Bdellovibrio bacteriovorus: one gene and its partner. The protein of the gene in region 1 interacts with the protein of each later gene in a pairwise test. Links are inferred from orthologs where the notes say so. Each region holds a gene or a part of one and is shown on either strand. Other genes may lie near its edges.

The links. The genes of interacting proteins can lie anywhere in the genome.
Region 2: the proteins of dnaA (region 1) and AZI85_RS13280 interact in binary tests that used the Escherichia coli proteins (3 or more experiments, as listed by UniProt). The link is inferred for Bdellovibrio bacteriovorus from one-to-one orthologs.

The regions. Positions count from the first base shown.
Region 1 is NZ_LUKF01000001.1:556,438-559,882, reverse strand. Bases 471-3,445 are described here. They hold dnaA (chromosomal replication initiator protein DnaA), read right to left. Parts: upstream 2,679-3,445; coding sequence 1,263-2,678; downstream 471-1,262. Other genes in these bases: yidD (membrane protein insertion efficiency factor YidD), read left to right, coding at 3,330-3,445; rnpA (ribonuclease P protein component), read left to right, coding at 3,002-3,361; rpmH (50S ribosomal protein L34), read left to right, coding at 2,863-3,012; dnaN (DNA polymerase III subunit beta), read right to left, coding at 471-1,035. In the rest of the region: more of dnaN, read right to left, coding at 1-470. UniProt on the Escherichia coli protein: Plays an essential in the initiation and regulation of chromosomal replication. Binds in an ATP-dependent fashion to the origin of replication (oriC) to initiate formation of the DNA replication initiation complex once per cell cycle.
Region 2 is NZ_LUKF01000017.1:174,948-178,190, forward strand. The notes cover bases 197-2,969. They hold AZI85_RS13280 (HU family DNA-binding protein), read right to left. Parts: upstream 1,833-2,969; coding sequence 1,560-1,832; downstream 197-1,559. Other genes in these bases: AZI85_RS13270 (ChaN family lipoprotein), read left to right, coding at 197-1,155; AZI85_RS13275 (DUF4339 domain-containing protein), read left to right, coding at 1,152-1,568; AZI85_RS13285 (hypothetical protein), read left to right, coding at 2,014-2,727; AZI85_RS13290 (outer membrane protein assembly factor BamD), read left to right, coding at 2,779-2,969. Also shown: more of AZI85_RS13270, read left to right, coding at 1-196; more of AZI85_RS13290, read left to right, coding at 2,970-3,243.

The DNA of each region.
Region 1 (3,445 bases):
ATGATCATTCAATTCGAAATCAATTTTGTCTTGGCTCATGCTCGTCAAGATATCAGTCACATACTTCGCGTTGAAACCGATTTTGATTTCTCCGCCTGCGTATTCAACTTCGATTTCTTCTTTCGCATCACCAAGCTCTGGGTTGTTTGAAGAAATTTCCATGCGGCCGTTTGAAAGATTCAATAACACCGCTTTGGATTTTACGTTCGCTAAAAGTGATACACGTTTTAGCGAAGTCAAAAATGCTTCACGGTGGATCATCACTTTTTGCGGAAGTTTCTGTGGAATAAATTGTTGATAATTCGGGTACTTTCCTTCGATCAAACGAATCATCAAAATTGTTGATGAATGTTTAAGTACGAATTGAGAACCTTCAATCGCGATTTCCACATTGCCATCGATGCCTTCTAAAATCTTTTTGATTTCATGAAGACCTTTACGAGGAATGATAACACCTTGAGTAGCTGCCACTTTCACTTCCGAAAGTGGTTTATTCACTAGACTCATACGGTGACCATCTGTTGCCACCATTTTAAATCCGCCTTGAGGTGAAAGTTCAAAGAACACACCGTTCAAGTGGTAACGAGTTTCATCGTTAGAAACTGAGTAGATTGTTTTATCAATCATCTCTTTCAACACACCGGCACTGATGCTGATGAAACCTTGAGAGTTGTATGTTGGGAAGATCGGATATTCTTCAGCAGAGATACCTACGATTTTTGAAGTGTACTTCCCTTGCTTGATTTCCAACCAGTTGTTTTCTTTTTTGATTAAAGTAATGGGACCTTCAGAAAGTTCTTTTGCGATTTCAAAAAGACTTTTTGCAGATACTGCCACTTTACCTGGCTGATGAACTTGAACCTTGGTTTGGTCAGTAAGGCTGACTTCCAAATCTGTGGCAAAGACTTTCAAAGCATTTTGGTCAGCTTCCAAAAGAACGTTGATAAGAATGGGCATTGTATTGCGCTTCTCAACAATGTTCTGTGTCTTTCCGATAAGGCTTAATAAATCTCTTTTATCAATTTCAAGTTTCATACAACCTCTTGAGCCCTCTTATTAACTATTACTATTAATATAAATAACTAGTAGTAGTAGTAGGGGCGTGGAAAACCTAACAAATCCCCTAAACCCATGTAAACACTAAAAAACACTTGTGGATAAAGACTCTGCATAAATCGTCTTAAACTCGGTTGATTTTGGGGGTAACTTGGATCCACATTTTAAGCCCCAATTTTTTCCTCAACCTTATCCACAGTCCACATTCACACCCCTGTGATATTGTGGATTCTCTGTTCTAAATCTTCGATATCTTTAGAAATATCTTGATCCGTGGATTGTAGATTCTTGACGCGTTCTAGGGCATTCATCACCGTAGTGTGATCTTTTCCGCCAAAAGCCTTCCCGATATCCACCAAAGATTTATCTAAGAACTTCTTTATCAAATACATCGCAATTTGACGTGGAACGACAATTGGTTTGGCGCGAGTCGAGGATTTAAGATCCAAAACACGCACTTTAAAATGATCAGCCACAAGCTTCATGATCTCTTCAACAGAGATCGTTGATTGCGTTTCATGGTGCGAAAGAATGCGTTTAACGAGCTCATGATCAATCGGCAGGCCTTGTAGTTCCGAGAACATTTTGACCTTTTTAAGATTGCCTTCAAGCTCTCTGATTGAACGTTTCGAGATTCTTGCGATGTAGTTCACAACATCTTCCGGCAAACGAACGTTAAATTTTTCGGCTTTATAACGCAGAATCGCAATACGCGTTTCTAAATCAGGCATGGTGATATCAGCAATCAGACCACGCTCAAGACGGGTGCGACTGCGGTCTTCTAAACCATGGATATCTTTCGGCATACGGTCGCTGGCCAAAATAACTTGCTTACGACTATCGATGAAGCTGTTGACGGTGTGAAAGAATTCTTCCTGAACCGCCTCACCGCGAGCAATAAATTGGACGTCGTCCACCAAAAGGATGTCTGAATTTTCACGGTATTTTTGACGAAACTTATCCATTTCGTGGCGGCGAATCGCTGAGATACATTCATTCATAAAGCGTTCAGCCGAGATGTAGGTAATTCTAAGTTGCGGATATTGCTCACGAATATGGTTCCCAGCGGCGTGAAGTAAATGCGTTTTACCCATTCCGACCGGTCCATATATATAGAGTGGATTGTAATCATCAGCTCCAGGATTGCGGGCGACGTTAAAACAAGCCGCATGGGCGAACTCAGAGTTTTTACCCACAACGAATGTGGAGAAGGTGAGTTCCTGATTAAGCGCATCTTGCCCGGACCTTGGTTGAGTAATCTGGATATTCTGAGCACGAGCTAGCTGAGCTTGAAGGATTTCAGTACCACCCATGACCTCATCAGGGATGTGAGAAGTCTCGATATGAGTATTTACTTTGTTCCCCGTAATACTAAACTCGACTTCGAAAGGCTTACCGTAAGTATCGGAAATCTCTGTGTAAATTTTATCTTGTAGGTTCTCAATCACAAAATATTGGTGAAGAGCATTTGGGACCCCAAGTATTATTCTGGGACGCTCTTGAGTACCCGCGGTATTCACGTATTCAATAGGGTCTAGCCAGGTATCCAATAACTTATTGTTATCGTTCCGGCTTTTCATCTTGGTTTTGATTAGTGTCCAAAAAGACGAGTTTAACTCCACGTGATTCCCCTCAAGCAGGGCAGGTCTTAACAAGGGGAGCTGAAGTTTTCAACAGTTGACCTTATTGCCGCAACGTGCTTTATTAGTGCCCCACGTATCTAGTTGTGAACAACTTTGTGGCATACATATATAGATGTAACTGACGTCATTTAGCGTCGTAATTTTCTGTCCGGGGAGAAGAGTAATGAAACGTACATACCAACCTTCAAATAAACGTCGTAAAACTACACACGGTTTCCGCGCTCGTATGGCTACAAAAGCTGGCCAAGAAGTTCTTAATCGTCGTCGCGCTAAAGGAAGAAAGCGTTTGACGGTTTCTACAGGTGGAAAATAGTTCTCCACTAGTTATTAAGCGAAGTTCTGATTTTCTCTCTCTAAAACAAACGGGAAAAAGATACTGGCCTACTAAATGGTTGCTTCTGAATTATCAGAAGAACTCTGTGGGTCAGTTGCGTTTCGGAGTTACGGCCAGTCGTAAAATCGGCTCGGCAGTTGTTCGAAATAAATTGAAACGTTGGTCACGGGAATATTTCAGGGCTTCACTTGTGGCGGGAAAACCTATTGAAGCCGACATCAACATCATCTTTAAACCTATTGATACAAACTTTTATAAAGGCCTCCCACACGAGGAATTTGTCAAAGCTTTGGATCGTGGTTTGGAAGTCCTTCGAAAAAATATCTAAGGCCGTGCTTTGGTTATTTATCGGGGCTTATCGAACATTAGGGACTACTCATTTGGGTGGTTCTTGTCGCTTTGAACCTAGTTG
Region 2 (3,243 bases), on another replicon or contig:
ACGGCGATGACCTTAAAGTCTCGCGATGTCTTTGCTGGAAAAAAGATCGCCGAGCTCGTGCAAGAGTTTCCTGATCATTTGGTTTTCGTTATCTACGGAGATTTGCATTTAGCTGCACCTCATATCCCTGAAGAAGTGACGAAAATTATAGGGAAGCCTTTTGCTAAAAAAATTCTGCGTATCTTTCAGAACTCCGAATCTATTTACTTTCAGCTTTTGAATAAGGAGTTAGAGGCCTCTACGGATTTGGTGCGTCTTTCGCAGAATATTTTTTGCCTGATGAGTGTTCCGCCTTGGGTAAAATGGCAGAATTATCTTATGTACCTAGAGCAAACTTATGATCTGGGCTTGAGAGATGAAGACGAAGACGACGACGACGACGAGGATGATGAACAGTTGGACTACACAGATCACGTCGGGCGTTATGTTAAAATCATCGCTGACGAGTTGGGGTTGAATGTTTCTGTCGACGCACTTTCTGTGTACACGGCTCGAGACAGCTCATTCTGGATGCAAGCGCGGGAATCTTACGACGTAAAAACTTTGCGCTGGATCGAAGCTATGATCGGAGAGGGAATGTCATTTTATCTACCCGAGATCAAAGCCGCTTATCTTGCAAGGGCGACAGTCAATCACGCGGCTTCTTTAGCGATGCGCTACATTCATGCTCAAAGCAGTGCGATGACTAAGATACTGATGGATGTTCCATCAGATTTTCTGAGTTTGATCTGGCTTGAAGGAACCGCGTATTTCGGATCGAAGATTATCAACCATAAAAGAAAAACAGATACAATTGCGGACATTAAAGCAAGCTTAGCCACACGCGGACCTTCCGAATTAGGAAAAGAAGCTTTGCAGTTAGCCCTTGCTCAGAAAATGCATGAATTGATGGTCATCACCGGAGTGCCCGGTCATCGCTTGCAGGCCAAGCCTCGCAAAAAATGGAGCTATATGATAGCGGCCCAATTGCTGGGTGGCATGTTGGGTGAAAGACTTTATAATGGGTATCGTAAGAAGATGGTGTCAACGACGACGCTTCGGCATTTTTTGTCGAAGCCCGTTGATAGCAAGCATTTTCAAGTCGCGTACTATGATATGTTGGAAGTGATAGAAAGTTTGCCGACTCTGTTTCACAGCAAGAAGGAAAAGTTATGAAAAGCAACTCGTGGTTTTACAACAAAGATTTAAAGCCTCAAGGTCCTTTATCACTGCAGGAAATGCGCGCGTTGATCCATCGTGGAGACGTGGGTCCCTATGATCTTGTATGCAACGACAGTTTGGGGGAGTGGAAGGCCGCTTGTGAATTCGCGGAATTTGAACGTTCTCTTTTTCCAGCCGTTCAGGTTTTCAGGCCGGGACAAGATGTTATCGAAGATGAAAAAGAGTGGGTTCTGCTGAGTTCTTCAGAGTCGGGAAAATCTTTAGTGCAAGAAGGCCCCTATTCGGTGCGCGAGCTGCGCGCTATGCTGACAGCCAAGAAGGTTCAGGGGGAACAGTACATCTGGAAGTCGGGCTTGAGTGGTTGGTGTAAGCTGCAGGACCGACCTGAATTTTCGGGCTTAGTTTAGAGCGTCTTTTAGGTCTTTGCCTGGTTTGAAACGGGGAACATAGGCACTGGGAATTTTAACCGTTTCGCCGGTTTTTGGATTTCTGCCTTGGCGGGGTTTTCGGGCGCTGCGCGAGAACGTGCCAAAACCGACAAGTTTTACTTCATCACCTTTTTTGAGTGCTTCCTGAATCACTTTGAGGGTGGCGTCGAGAATCTGTTCAGATTGACTTTTTGTCGACTTGGTTTTTTCAGCTACAAGTTCGACCAATTGCGCTTTATTCATGTACCACGGTTCCTTAATCGAAGGATTCAAACTAGAATTCGCCCCAAAAATCGTCAAGCTAAATGCGTCGAATAAGAAGAGGGGTCTAGATGTGACGCGGAAAATTTCTGAATGTTAAGGATCAGCTTTCCATTTTTAGATGACATCTAATATTGTTAGACAAATATCCAGGAGAAGACTCATGAGCCTGCTTGTCGCGTTGTTACTGCCTTTCGTGGGATTTGCTCAAACTGTTTCTACAGCGAATCTTTATGATTTGAAATCCGAACAAACGAAAAAACTTTACACGTTAGAAGTACAACTATCAGAAAGTGACGGCGGTATTCACAGCGAAGCTGTTTACAAAGATTTAACTGGTAAAACCGTCGTCAGGGAACAAGGTGTGATTCAAGGCGCCCAAGTGAAGAGTTATGAAATCGAGCGGCCTCAAACCTCAGAAAAAGGAAAATTCACCGTCGCAGGCGATAAGATTCATTTCGAATACACCGGAGCAAATGGCAAAAAGAAAACCGCCGATGAAAAATTGAAAGGCCTTTTACTTTCAACGGCGAACTTCAATGCGGTGGTGAAAGAAAACTGGGATGTACTTTCTTCAGGCAAAGAACTTGATGTGCGTTTTGCCGTTTGGGACCGCTTAGAGACGGTGGGTTTCACTTTGAAAAAAATGGGTGATACCGACAAAGGCGGTGAAAAGTGGATGGAGCTTCGTATGAAGCCGACAAGCTTTGTGATCGCGGCGCTTGTGGATCCGGTTTATCTCTGGTACTCGCATGAGTCTAAAAAGCTCATGGTGATGAAGGGGCGCGTGGCTCCAAAGATAGAGTCCCGCGGTCAGTGGAAAGATCTGGATGCGGAAGTCGTCTATACTTACGACCAGAAGGCAGTCTCAAAATAATACGAGGTCTTTCAGTCTCAATTTTTATCGGTTTTTGCCGATAAGTGAGACATGAAGAATCAAAACGCTTTTTTCATAGTTTTTTGCTTGTCACTGACAGTGGGTATCCTGGGGGCGTACGCCTCTTTTGTGGGCTACTTCAATGGTCACGAACAGTATGAATTAAAGCTCGCACATCTGCAGAAACAGGTGGAAAAAGAGAAATTCAACAACTCTCTTTTAAGTTATCAGTTGAAGGACTTTCAACAAACCGTAGCTCAAGTTCTTCCTGATGATAAAAAACTTCAAGCAAAGTATGAGCTTGAAAATCTTTCTTCCGTGGTCAGATCTCCGGCCAGTGAAGACTCCTTGGATCTTTCCGGAGTTTTCTTTGAAAAGGGAAAGAAATACTTTAACAATCAAGACTATGAGAAGGCGATTGGGGAGTTTAATAAACTTCTAGATAAGTATCCGCTTTCTCAGCACGTGGTCGAGTCGCACTTTTTTATTGCTGAAAGTTATTTCCTTAAAAAAGAC